DNA from 2 places in the Evansella cellulosilytica DSM 2522 genome. Region 1 is predicted to be linked to the other one. Evidence: predicted binding sites of a transcription regulator. Region 1 holds the regulator's gene; the other holds the start of a gene.
What was found. Region 1 encodes Rex, which represses fermentation and respiration genes when NADH is low (regulators of the CRP and FNR family bind a similar motif). Its sites were predicted from a motif close to TTGTGAAATATTTCACAA; they were not measured.
Positions count from the first base shown of each region.

Region 2: nirB (nitrite reductase large subunit NirB) is a predicted target of Rex. The motif match lies at 3,344-3,361, and genes of this name have one in related genera.

Region 1 is NC_014829.1:391,751-399,062, reverse strand. Features, by position in the region: gene groES (co-chaperone GroES) at 1-221, opposite strand, end outside; gene BCELL_RS02000 (CPBP family intramembrane glutamic endopeptidase) at 650-1,381, shown strand; gene BCELL_RS01995 (YdiK family protein) at 1,382-1,585, shown strand; gene BCELL_RS01990 (hypothetical protein) at 1,878-2,078, shown strand; gene BCELL_RS01985 (MDR family MFS transporter) at 2,904-4,313, opposite strand; gene BCELL_RS01980 (redox-sensing transcriptional repressor Rex) at 4,560-5,195, opposite strand; gene moaC (cyclic pyranopterin monophosphate synthase MoaC) at 5,288-5,767, opposite strand; gene BCELL_RS01970 (ABC-F family ATP-binding cassette domain-containing protein) at 5,911-7,312, shown strand, end outside.
Region 2 is NC_014829.1:262,303-269,614, forward strand. Features, by position in the region: gene BCELL_RS01345 (class I SAM-dependent methyltransferase) at 1-237, opposite strand, end outside; gene BCELL_RS01350 (LysR family transcriptional regulator) at 367-1,257, shown strand; gene BCELL_RS01355 (hypothetical protein) at 1,788-2,822, opposite strand; gene nirB (nitrite reductase large subunit NirB) at 3,412-5,817, shown strand; gene BCELL_RS01365 (nitrite reductase (NAD(P)H) small subunit) at 5,841-6,158, shown strand; gene cobA (uroporphyrinogen-III C-methyltransferase) at 6,162-7,312, shown strand, end outside.

The DNA of each region.
Region 1 (7,312 bases):
ACTTCTGTGCCTGCATATTTAGAGAAGATGATAGCATCCCCTTCACTTACTTCTAGTGCTACACGCTCACCATTTTCAGTAACGCGTCCAGTACCTACTGCAACCACTTTACCTTCCTGCGGCTTTTCCTTTGCAGAATCAGGAAGTACGATTCCGCTAGCCGTTTTTTCTTCTTGCTCTACCAACTCAATGACAATACGATCACCTAATGGTTTTAACAAGGAAAACAACCTCCTTTAAAATGATGTTTTTTATTTGCGACAGTTTATCACTGCGCGGTTTAATATTTAAATTTATTAGCACTCAACATTAATGAGTGCTAACACATTTATTATAATAATCAATTACTATCTCATTTTCAAGTAATTTGAATTAAAAATTATCACTTTTTTTTCGACTTAATGTTACTTTTTTTATCCACAATATACTATCAGCATAATGTTGGTAATTTATACCTAAAAATGTGATAAGCCCTCTTCACAATAAAAATTGATCATTTATGATACAATAATTACCGTAATGAATAGACAACCATGTTCATATTATGTATTGAAATAATAACAATACAATTGGAAACACTCTTGAAAGTATATATGAAGAAATACTACTAACACAAATATCAACACTACATAAAAAGGAGTAAGGTACATTGAGTAAAAGGTATTGGATTATTCTACTTAGTTTTATCATCATGCATTTAAGTTTATCTTTTGTTACTTTACCGCTACTACTGCGCTTTGGCTCATTTGAATCTGAAAGTGCTTTATTAGGTACTGCAGTCTTCATTACTTTTACTATAGGATTCTTTGTCATCCTAGCATTAACCGTGACGGCAAATCGTGATGAGGAATTCACTAGAAACAAAGCCGACATTCCAGACACTATTTTGTGGTCTTTTCTAGGTATTTTCATGGTATACATCGCACAAATTGTTGCAGGGCTTATTCAAATGTATGTATTCGGAATAGAACCTGGTTCAGAGAACACAGAACAGCTTGTTGGGTTTGCAACAGCTGTACCTTTACTAATCATCGTATTTTCAGTTTTTGTTCCAATCATGGAGGAAATTGTATTTAGGAAGATCATTTTTGGAAGCTTATTTAAGCGATATGGATTTTGGATTGCAGCATTATTAAGTGGTGTCATTTTCGCAATCGTACACATGGACTTTAAGCATCTTCTCGTATACTTATTAGGTGGTATTGTATTAGCCTATCTCTACGTGAAAACAAAGCGAATTATTGTGCCAATTATTGCTCATGTCGGAATTAATTCATTCGTGATGATCGTCCAAGTAATTTTTGGGGAACAAATTCAAAACTACCTTGATAGGGTGGAAAACATGCAGGTAATCTTTTATTTATTTGGAGGACTTTTTTAAATGAAAAATAATTCGGCTCGTTTTTTCGGTTATTTTTACTTTTTTATTGCTACTGCATTTGTTTACTTTGCCATACAGCAGCATAACCGTTCCGAAGGATGGGATATTTGGACGCTACTTCTCATTGCTTTAGCGGCAATTGATTATATGATTTCCTTCCGTTACTTCGGTGCTGCTAATAAAGAAAGAAGAAAAAAACAGTAAAAGTTGCTAATTCGTCAAAAAAATTGGTGTCCACGGTGTACAAATTTCGACATCATCATGTAGAATAGAAGTATATATTCTATAAATATCATTTCACTCACACAATGAACCCAACATCAAGAACATACGATGTTGGGTTTTCTGTATTTTAACGACACTCATTTGTAAACGTTTTCATCTTTATATATTAAACATTCATATTCCCCTAATTGTTTTCCTTTTTCAGTTCTAAAAGTGAACTGGCTTGAAGTATAGATAGATAAGACCTACTTTTTATAAAGGAGGTGAGACTATGCCAATGTGGTTTACTGTTACACTCGTTATCGCCATCGTCCTACTTTTTGTATACTCCATTTTCTACAAGAAAAAGAAGAGTCAAACTCTCAAAGCTGAATCAGCTGCAAACAACAAAATATGCAAAACATGTCAGACTAGCATACCGCAAGAGCATGACAAATCTTTATGTCCTAACTGTAAAACGATATTGACGTAACTCAGTCTTATTGTATGTTTATGCTATTAAAGATGTTTCATGATAATGTTTTTAATTTACGTTTGTAAGCACCAATAAGATTTTTCCTTAAAACGAGGTTGACTCACTGGGTAAGATACCCCTTTTGAGTCAACCTTCCTTTGTTTTGTCATGATAATAAAGCTATTTTACGTTCTTCAATAACCGCTCCTGTTTTTGCAAGGGCACTGAAAAAGTGGCGTTCCTTCACTTTTTCAGTGCCCTTAAGCAATGTGCGTAGCCGTCGCAATCGTTTAAAAGCCTGATAGGAGTGGGTTTATCCTATCAGGCGAGCGACGAGCATAGCCATTGCAATACAAATAGAAGGCACTGAAAAAGTGGCGTTCTTTCACTTTTTCAGTGCCCTTAGGCAATGTGCGTAGCCGTCGCAATCGTTTAAAAGCCTGATAGGAATGGGTTTATCCTATCAGGCGAGCGACGAGCATAGCCATTGCAATACAAATAGAAGGCACTGAAAAAGTGAAAAACTTGCTGTTTCGTTGCATTAATATTAATACAGCTCATTATAGGGAAAGGGAAAGTTGATGAGACCGGAGCAAGCGAGTTTACTGTCTCTTCCTCTACGAGTATATGCTTTGGAGCGTATCCGTCGAGACAACTCGAAGCATAAGGCGACGAAGTAACGCTCGTTCCTGTGGGATCGAAGGCAGGGGTGAGACCCCGCAGACCGCAGGTCGAGGAGGCTCACCAGCCGCCCACGGAAAGCGAGTTTGCACAGGTCTCATCAACTTCTATATTCAAACAACCTTATATTTATTAGTCTACCCTTTGAATTTAAGTACTTTTTCAGTGGTCCTTTTGCTGCTTTTTATGTTCTTTCCCAAGTAATATCCCAATTGGTATAGATATTAAGGAAAGTATAGCGATAATGATAAACCCTTCATTAATTGCTTGTAAGCTCGATTGTTCAAGTGATGTCCCATTTAGTGCAGTAAGCTGTCCTCTTCTAACCTCGAAATATACGGATATGAAAACGATCCCTAACGAAGAGCTCATTTGGCGAAGCACATTATTCATTGCCGACCCTCTCGTAATTAGCTGTTCTGGAATAGCATTCATACCTGCTGTTGTAGATGGCATTGTGCTTAATCCCATCCCTATTCCTCTTACACCATTTAGGACGAAAATAACCCATAATGCCGTTTCTAAGCTTAAAAATCCATATAAAAAGGTAGGTATTGTCGTCAAAATAAGGCCTGTCGTTACTACAAGTGCGGGGCCTTTTTTATCTAACATCCTTCCACCAATGCTCATAAAAATACCGGAAAGTAATGCTCCTGGCAATAACGACAATCCTGTCATAATCGCACCGTAACCATATACATTTTGCACTAACAATGGTACGAGAAAAATACCAGCAAACAAGCTAATACTACTGATACTTCCAATCCAAACGCTATACGTGTATGCACGTACTTTAAAAATCGATAAATCGAGAAGTGGCTGTTCTTTTCTGTTTTCTATGCGGATAAAAAGGAATAACGATAATAGTCCGAAAACAATAAGAGCAATATTCAATACGTTTGTTAAATGTCCAATCTCCGACACTCTTCCTAATGCAAGTAAAATCGCACCTACACCGAGCGTGACAGCAACGAATCCCGACAAATCAAACGTAAGTCCATTGACCTTTTTCGTTTGTTTTAAATACAAATATGAAAAGATAAGACCTAATAATCCAGTAGGAATGTTACAAAGGAAGAGCCATTGCCACGATCCCATTTCGATAATAAATCCACCTAGTGTCGGTCCAATTGTTGGCGCCATCATTGCAGCAATACCATAAATCCCTGTCGCAAGTCCACGTTCTTTCCTCGGAAAAACTTCAAAAATAAGCGCCATCGATGTTGGCATCATTAATCCGCCACCTATTCCTTGAAGACCACGGAATAAAATGAGAGAGGATAGATCCCACGAAAAAGCTCCTAAAATGGATCCAAGAATAAAGATGAACAAGCCAGCCATATATAGCTGCTTTTTCCCAAACTTATCACCTAAATATCCCGTAACTGGCATCGTAATACCCATTGTAACCATAAAAATCGTAATAACCCATCCAGTCGCAACGGCATCCCCACCGAACACATTCATTAAATGGGGAACTGCTGGATTTAACATACTGTTATTTAAAATAATTGTAAAAGTCCCTAATAAAACTGTAATAACTACGAGCCATTTATGTGGTACTTTGCTCAACAACATCACCTGCTTGCTAAAACTTTTTCGAAACTCGAAACATTACTATTACTATACCACGATAGCCGATGATTGCCTACATGCCTATTTAACGAAAAATAGCATCCCCTTGTATGAGGGCAACATTACTGCCTCAAGAACTCCAATAAATAAAATTAAGGTGTGTTAAAGGCTTACTAACCTTTAAACACACCTGTAAGTACTTTGTATGTAGAACTCTTCTGAAGAAAAGGGTAATATTCTCATTTACATTGGATAATGCTTTAAAAAGTAAACTAATGATTGTAGTTCTACTGATAAATCAATATGATGAATACGAACGTTTTCCGGAACGGATAGTCTTGCTGGTGTAAAGTTTAAAATTCCTTTAATCCCTGCTTTTACTAATTGGTCTGCAATTGGCTGTGCTGCATTAGCAGGAACAGTTAAAATAGCAACTTCAATTTCACCTTGAATCAGCTCTTCAATATTATTTAAATGATGAATGCTAACGTTTCCAATTTCTTGTCCCACTTTGTTTTCGTCTACGTCAAATGCCATTTCAATTCTCATGTTGTTACTTTTGGAAAAATTATAGTTTAATAGTGCAGTTCCTAAATTACCTACTCCTACTAAAATGACCTTTGTCACTTCATCTTGATCAAGCGTCTTACGAAAAAAAGTCAATAAGTAGTTAACATTATACCCATAGCCCTTTTTCCCTAATGCACCGAAATAGGAAAAATCACGTCTGATTGTTGCTGAGTCTACCTTTACTGCTTCACTTAACTCAGAGGACGATACACGATGTTTTCCAGAAGATTGCAGGCTCTCTAAAAATCGATAATAAAGCGGTAGACGTTTTGCTGTTGCTTGCGGTATTTTGGCTTGTTCAATATCCACACTATTCCCTCCTAGCATGATGGTTGCTCCAAAAGAATATAGATCTCTTTTGAAGTCCCATTTCATTTAATATATATTTGTATTTATTATTGCTATCTTTTAAAGTCGCCGTTCTTCCCACCTGTTTTTTCAAGCAAGTAATTTTCTCCTATTATCATTCCTTTGTCAACTGCTTTGCACATGTCGTAAATCGTTAAAGCCGTTGCTGACACGGCTGTTAGCGCTTCCATTTCAACACCTGTGCTTCCTTTTGTCTTTACACTTGCTTCGATATGTAACGTGTATTCACTTTCACTAGTTTCCCAATCAAAATGTATGTTAACTCCCGACAAAGATAAAGGGTGACACATAGGTATCCATTGTGATGTGTTTTTTGCAGCCATAATACCTGCTACTTGAGCAACAGCTAAAACATCTCCTTTTTTCATTGTCCCTTGTTGAATGCCATCGTATATTTCTTTATTTACTTGGATGCTTCCTTTTGCAACAGCTGTTCGCACTGTTTCTCCTTTATCGGAGATGTCGACCATTTTGGCTCTCCCTTGTTCATTAAAATGCGTGAACGAACTCAAGGCTTCTACCCCCTTTACTAACACTATTGTACACTTTTCTTCACAAACTACACAACCACTTTCATTTAAGTTGCTTCATATGTGTTTATTCATGTACACTTATTTTGTGAAATGTATGGATTTAGACAGTGAGGATGAAAAAGATGATCTTATTACAATGTGTACAATTGTCAAAATCCTTCGGAGCAGAGAGAATTTTATCAAATGTAAAGCTTGAGGTACAAAGCCGTGAACGTGTAGCATTAGTCGGTCGTAATGGTGCCGGTAAATCTACACTTCTAAAAATTATTGCTGGTGACCTCTCATTTGACTCTGGAGATTTAATCATACCTAAAAACGTTTCAATCGGTTACCTTGCACAGGATAGTGGGTTAAACACCGATCGTTCCATTTGGGAAGAGATGAACACTGTATTTGTTCATTTAAAACAAATGGAGAAACAGCTAAGAAAACTAGAAGAAAAAATGAGTAATCCGAATCAAAGTGACTATGAAAAAGTTTTATCAGATTATGATCAATTACAGCAAGATTTCAAAGATGCAGGTGGCTATCAATACGAAGCAGATATACGTGGTATATTATCTGGCTTAAATTTTGCTCACTTTGACTATAACACGACTGTAAACACTTTAAGTGGCGGCCAAAAAACGCGACTAGCTCTTGGAAAGCTCCTCCTATCAAAGCCTGATCTATTAATTTTAGATGAGCCGACAAACCACTTAGATATAGAAACTCTTACATGGCTTGAAAATTATTTATCTAGTTATGATGGCGCGATACTCGTAGTATCACATGACCGTTATTTTCTTGACCGTATTGTTAATCAAGTATACGAGCTGTCATTTAACGAGACGACTAAGTATCCTGGCAACTATAGTAACTATTTAGAGGAAAAAGCGAAACGCCTTGAAATAGAATTAAAGCGGTTTGAAAAACAGCAGGAAGAAATGAAACGGCTTGAAGACTTTGTTCAACGTAATATTGCTCGAGCTTCCACTACTAAAAGAGCACAAAGTAGAAGAAAACAGCTAGAAAAAATGACGCCATTAGATCGGCCTATCGATGATGACCATTCTGCAAAGTTCCGGTTTAACATTAATAAGCAGAGCGGAAACGACGTACTATCCATTGAAAATCTGTCTGTAGGCTTTAATGGGAACACACTATTTGAAAACATTAATTTAAAGATAACGCGCGGAGAAAGCGTTGCTTTAATTGGACCAAACGGAATCGGAAAATCAACGTTGATTAAAGCGATTTCCAAAAAATTATCCCCGATAGCTGGTCAGATCAATTACGGTAGTAACGTTAAAATTGGCTATTACGATCAGGAGCAAACGGAATTAACATCTAATAAGACGGTGCTTCAAGAACTGTGGGACGAATATCCACAAACGCCAGAAAAAGATATTCGTACCGTTTTAGGGAATTTTTTATTTAGTGGTGATGACGTCTTAAAGATTGTTTATGATCTTAGCGGTGGAGAAAAAGCAAGATTAGCACTTGCGAAGCTTATGATGCTTAACGCAAACTTGCTAATACTTG
Region 2 (7,312 bases), 130 kb from region 1:
ATCATTTGTGGCTACTCTCTCTTGGCATACTCGCAAATAATGTTCATCAATATCAATGCCTATCACATTCTCTTTTACAATATGAGAAGCAGGAATGAGAAATGTGCCGTATCCACAGCCAACGTCAATAAGAGTGTTAACCTTTTCTGTTACTTCTAGCTTCTTTAGTATTTCTATCGGATTAAAAAAATTCTCCCATAAAGCTTCTTCGGGCATTCCCGACTCTCGGTACTTCATGATACATCGCTCCATATTAAAAACTATTTAATACCTTTTATTTTAATTGTGATCTATTTATAATGGAAATGCATAATAATTATAAAGTTAATGTGTTTTGATTATAGTTAAATCGATAGGAGTGAGTGGATGGAACTACACCAGTTAAGATCGTTTTATTATGTAGCGACGTATTTAAACTTTTCAAGAGCTGCAGAAAAGCTCTTGGTGAGTCAGCCAGCAGTATCGCGGCAAATAGAGGCTCTAGAGCGCCTTTATGGACTCCCATTGTTTTACCGATCTAAGAAAAAAGTAGAGTTAACCCCTGCCGGAAGAGAGCTTTTAACTTATGCAAAAAAAATGATGACGTTAGCTGAGGATGCAAAAGAAGCTTTATTAACACTTAAAAATGGTGATAGTGGAGAATTACATGTAGGTTGTGGAACGACAATTGGTAATTTTGCTATTACAGCATTAGTTGTACATTTCCAAAAGAAGTATCCTAATATTCATATCCATCTAGATATAGATAATACTGATACAATCATTAATAAATTAAATGAACGGAAGCTAGATGTTGCCATTATTGCAAAGGATGTTGACCGGGAGGCGTTTAACGTCGATTCGCTTTTTCAAGATAACATTCATTTAGTATGTTTAGCGGAGGAAATGCAAAAGTACAAACAGAGTCAATCGTTAGACCAACTAGAAAATGAAACGTACATTTTACGAAAGCGAGGATCACACACACGAGAATGTGTCGATGAGTATTTCAAAACAATGAACTTTCAGCCGCAAAATATCATTGAAGTCAATAATAACGAAGCAATTAAGCAAGCAGTTATACAAAAACTTGGTGTCGGATTTCTTTCCTCTATTACATACAAAATAGAACGTGAGCACCAAATACTACGTCAAATTCGATTGCAAAAACCTAGTAAAAGAGAGTTTTCTTTTATTTATCCAAAGGGAAAATACTATTCAACGGTTATGGAAATGTTTCATACCTTCCTAAAAGATAATATGAGTAAAATTACATAAACCGGGCAAGTGTGGTAGATAGATTATTTATTCTGCAGGTGAACAGGTGTCGTTGCTTTGTACAATGATGGCTTTGTGTTTGCATCTATCTGCCTTTGAGCAAAGAAAAAAGCTCCTGTAGGTAAGAAAGCGCCGTCCTATCTACCCTTCAGCGAAGGAAAACACGTCTGAAGGAAAGTTGAAAACGAGGTACCTTTATCAAACTAGACAAGCCTGTGGCACGAGGTCACTGAAAAAGTACAAAGCAACTTTTTCAGTGCCAAAAATTGAATGGCAATGGCTCCGTTCGTTGCGCGACTACTATGATTGCGGAAGCGAGTGGTTGATATAAAAAATAAATTGCATCCAAAACTCAGTCATAGTAGTGTTACAAAAGATTGCAGCGACTACGCTTCATTGCTTTGAGGGACTGGAAAAGATAAATTTCGACCTTTATCAGTGCCCTCCTGTTGCACAATCTTCGCAGCAATTAAAAAAGTGGACTCATTAGGCAGAAAACACCACCATTTGAGTCCACTACTTCTTTTATTTTAAACGGAAGAAGTTGCTCCTTGGTCAGCCGTTGGAGGTTGCGGAGTGTCTTCTTTTCTTTTGTTAAATAGCTGTTTAAACTTAGATGAAATATTTAATAGCTTTTGTTGCAAGTCTATATTAGGTTCTATATTTTGAATATTAAGTTGGTAAGCACGTACCATTGCAATCATTGCAATAGGATCAACGATTGCTCTCTTAATCATTGCTGTTACAATGTAAGCCCCCACAATCGCAAACCAGCCTAAAATAGCTGCCGCCCCAGCATTGGAGGTAATAGCAGATGAAATTCCCATGAATGCAAACACGCTCGGAATGAAGATAACAAAGTTTAAAATATAAACAAATGCTACAATACCAGCAGCGGTCATCACAATTTTTTTCCAGCTTTGTGCGTAAAGGACAACACCATCACATGCAGATTTCCATACAGATTCCTCTTCAGAGTCAGACCCTTCTTCTGCAGTAGCTGCAGCTTCAGCAATTTGACTTTTTCTTAGCATAATATAAGATAAAATAGCTTCATCAACGTAGCGTAAGCTGACTTCCATTATTTTACTAATAATACCGATTATTTTTTTGGCAGCGGGAACAAAGCTAAGGAAGTTTCCAATTCTCATAAGCCAACGTTGAATTTGTTTTACTGCTCCATAAATAATTTTGTCTACGACAAAAGCAACATTAGCAGAGCCGAAGTTATTAACAACCTGGTCTTTCCCATAACTAATTTGATTTTTTCCTTCAGGAACTTTTCCAGTTCTAAGTAATTCTGTTACAACAGCAATATGGCCAACCTTCACCATATACAGGAAATATCTCTCTACAAACCTTAAAATACCTAATACTGCAAAGAAAGTACCAACAATCATGAGGATGAAAAAGAATGAAGCAAATTCAAACCAACGGAATAGTAAAATACCTAATCCTAACATAAGTCCCAAGAATAATAATGATGCTACAGCAAAAATAGCATAAACAATGATTCTAGAAATAAAAAATGGAATAGTTTTCTTTATGAGTTCCATAATCGACATGAAATACACCTCTTTCAAAAATTAGTGCCACTTATAAATAGTCTATAAATTTAACGCAACAGTAACGCCTTCCCCCTTTTTGTTTATGGAATTAGACTATTATGGGTAGGATCATTTTCCTAACTTCGATAACATGATTACTTAAATTCCTGGGTGAAACAGAGAGGATATTGAAGTGTGAATTGTAGATTGAATATTAAGAAAACTAATATCGCAATCTCAATTGTATAATAAAGGAAGTAATATAACATTGCCCTTAAGTACCGATTTCGTTCACTCATAAATTAGGTAAAAAGTAACGATTGGTGTGTGTGCGTTATATCAGTTGGTATAAATTGCCTACAAATATCGAATCTTGTTTAAAATGTGGCAAAAAAAGTAACGATCTTTATTTGTGATAAATATCACAGAGGGTATTTTTATTATGAATTAAGATACATATATATTTAATAAGTTAACGTAAACAATGTTATAAATTATCCAGTTGATTTACTATGAGGAAGGGTTTCACTTCCGTAAATATGTGAATCATCTCACAAATAATAAAATTGAATGTGAAGTATTACACATAGAGGATGGGGGAATTCAAGTGAAAAAGAAATTAGTGATGATAGGAAATGGGATGGCGGGTGTTAGGTGTATTGAAGAAATTTTAAAAAGAGAGTCAAGTATGTTTGATATCACTATATTTGGTGATGAGCCATACCCGAATTATAATCGCATTATGCTTTCTAATGTTCTACAAGGCAAAACAACGATAGAGGATATTAATATTAACGATTGGAATTGGTACAAAGAAAATGGTGTCACACTTTTTACTGGTGAAAAGGTGACGCATATCAATCGCCTCAACAAGCAAGTTGTAACAGATAAAGGGAATACAGTGGCATATGATGAGCTAATTATTGCGACAGGTTCAAGTGCTTTTATATTACCTGTTCCAGGAAGTGATCTTGAAGGAGTAGTTGGCTTCCGAACGATTGATGATACAAACTATATGTTAAATACTGCGAAACGATATAAAAAAGCGGTCGTAATTGGTGGAGGATTGTTAGGGCTTGAAGCAGCAAGAGGATTAATGGATCAAGGAATGGACGTTCATGTCGTTCATATTATGCCGTATTTAATGGAGCAACAGCTAGATGAAGCTGCAGCAAGATTATTAAAGAAGGATTTAGAAGCACAAGGCATGAAGTTTTTAATGGAAAAACAAACGAAAGAAATTTACGGAGACGGCCGTGTACAAGGCATCTCATTTGCAGACGGTTCATCTGTTGCGTGTGATTTAGTCGTGATGGCTGTTGGGATTCGCCCAAATATTGCATTAGCAAAAGAAGCAGGTATAGACGTAAACCGAGGGATTATTGTAAATAACCACTTACAAACATCTCAATCATCTATTTATGCTGTAGGAGAATGCGCAGAGCATAATGGCATTGCTTATGGGCTAGTGGCACCATTATATGAGCAAGGCGTTGCTCTAGCTGAACATATTACTGGATTAGCTTCCACAGGGTATGAAGGAAGCTTATTATCAACACAATTAAAGGTTGCAGGCTGTGATTTGTTTTCTGCAGGGAAAATTAAAGAGGATGATGAAACACAAGCGATTATTGTGCAAGATCAGTTTGCAGGCGTTTATAAAAAAGTACTCATCACAAATAATAAGATTGTTGGTGTTGTTTTATACGGGGATGCATCTGACGGAACGCGATTATTCAGCATGATGAAAAAGGAAACGGATATAAGCGAATTTACGAGTGCATCTATTTTACAAAAAGCTGGTGAAGATTCAGAAGCAGCGATGATTGCAGAAATGAGTGCAGAGGATACGGTTTGTGGCTGTAATGGCGTGAAAAAAGGTACAATCGTGCAATCCATCCTAGAACAGGACTTAAAAACGTTCGATGAAGTGAAAACATGTACGAAGGCTGGAGCTTCATGTGGTAAATGTAAAAATGTCGTAGAGGGCATTTTAGCGCTAACTTTAGGAGATAGCTTTGATGCATCGGCAAAAAGTAATGGCATGTGTGGATGTACACCTTTATCTCGTGATGAAGTCGTTGCTGAAATGAAAGAAAAAGGGTTACAATCTCCAAAAGAGGTTCGTCTTGTGCTAGGATTTGAGCAGGAGGAAGGATGTTCTAAATGTAGACCAGCATTAAACTACTATATGCGTATGCTTCGTCCAGAAGAGTATGAAGATGACAAAGCTTCTCGATTTGTTAATGAAAGAATGGAAGGAAATATCCAAAATGATGGTACGTTCTCCGTCATACCGAGAATGTATGGTGGAACGACAACTGCTGATGACCTTATAAAACTAGGTGAGGTTGCAAAGAAATATGATGTTCCATTAGTAAAGGTAACAGGAGCAAGTCGAATTGGTCTTTACGGAGTAAAAAAGACAGATATGCCACATATATGGGAAGAGCTAGGGATGCGTTCGGGCTATGCTTATTCTAAATCGCTTCGCAACGTGAAATCATGTGTCGGCTCTCAATTCTGCCGTTTTGGCACGCAGGATTCACTAGGACTAGGTATACAACTTGAAAAAGCATTGGAAATGGTCGATACGCCTCATAAAATGAAAATGGGTGTAACAGGGTGCCCAAGAAACTGTGCAGAGGTTTTAACGAAGGATTTTGGTGTTGTCTGCGTAGAAAATGGCTATCAGCTTTATTTCGGTGGAAACGGAGGTACGGAGGTTCGCGAATGTGATTCATTAACAACTGTTGCAACTGAAGAAGAAGTTCTTGAAATGGCTAAGGCGTACGTACAATACTACCGAGAAACAGGAATATATGGTGAGCGTACATCTAACTGGGTTGAAAGGATCGGTGTAGAACCGATTAAAGAAGTACTATTAAATGAAGCAACAAAGCAGGAGCTTGCAATACACTTTGACCATGCGAAAACAACGTACGATGAGGCATGGGGGAACATGATCAACAATGCAAAGCAAAAAGACATGTATGATGTGGTGAAAATATAAAGTCAGGAGCGGAGGTTTTACACATGAATGCTATACAAGAAAAAGTAAAAGTATTAGAGTTAGCGCAATTACCTCAGTTAATCGGTAAGGAAGTAGAAATAAAAGGCGAGTCGATCGCGATTTTTCACTTAAGTAATGGTGATGTACGCGCAGTAGCAAGCCGCTGTCCTCACACAAATGGTCCACTAGCAGAAGGGATCGTAGCAGGAGAATTTGTTTATTGCCCACTTCAAGATTGGAAAGTCTCTTTAGTGACTGGGGAAGTACAAAAGCCAGACGATGGTAAAGTGGTAACGTATGAGACGGAGGTCATTGATGGCTATGTATACGTTGTGGTGTAAGAAATGACTAATCAGACAGGTTTTGTCTCCTTTGTAGGGGCTGGTCCTGGGGACAGTGGCTTAATTACAAATAAAGGCTTGAAATCGATAAAAAAAGCAGATGTCATCTTATATGATCGATTAGTAAATCCGAGGTTGCTCCGAGAAGCGAAAAAAACGTGTGATTTTATATACTGTGGTAAATTACCGAATCGTCACATTATGCGCCAAGAAAAAATTAATGAAACGCTCATTGAACAAGCGAAGTTAGGTCAATATGTCGTGCGACTAAAAGGCGGTGATCCTTCTGTATTTGGTAGGGTTGGTGAAGAAGCAGAAGCTCTTGTTAATGAAGGTATTGAGTATGAAATAATTCCTGGTGTAACGTCGAGCATTGCTGCTGCAGCGTATGCCGGAATCCCAGTGACTCATCGTGATTATAGCAATAGCTTCACACTTCGTACGGGTCATGCAAGTGTTACTAAAGAAACGGTTGATAATACGTACAATGGTCAGTACTTAGGAGAAACAATTGCCTATTATATGGGTGTAAAGAGTTTAAAAACAAACTGTCATACGCTGATAGAGCAAGGGAAAACTCCACAAACAAAAGTTGCTGTCATCGAATGGGCAACATTAGGGAAGCAGCGTGTTGTTGAAGGGACTTTAGAAACGATAAGCGATATCGTGGAAACAGAAAACATTAAAAACCCTGCGATGACAATTATAGGAGACGTTGTTTCATTAAGACAAAAAATCAAATGGTTTGATAAAAAGAAATTTATTGGGAAAAGAGTATTAGTAGCTAAATCGTCAGGAACGTCCTTCGATTTAGAGGATTATTTTACAGGACACGGTGCAGAAGCCTACTCTTTTCCTACTGTAAAAATGGAGGAAGCCGCCTTTACTAATGGAGAATTGACGAAGGCATTACAAAGTGACCGCATCATTTTTACAGCTCCTGAAAGTGTAGATACTTTTTTATCGAGTATGCTTAATCATAGCTTTGATATTCGTGATTTACCAAGGGACATACAGTTCCTTTCAGAAAAAACGAGAAAAAAACTAATGGAAAAAGGAATTATTGCAACGAAAGCGGAATTCAGTGAAAAAACAACTGCGGTTATTAGTCCAAGTGGGAAAAAAATCGATCAAAGTCTATTTGTAGATAGTCA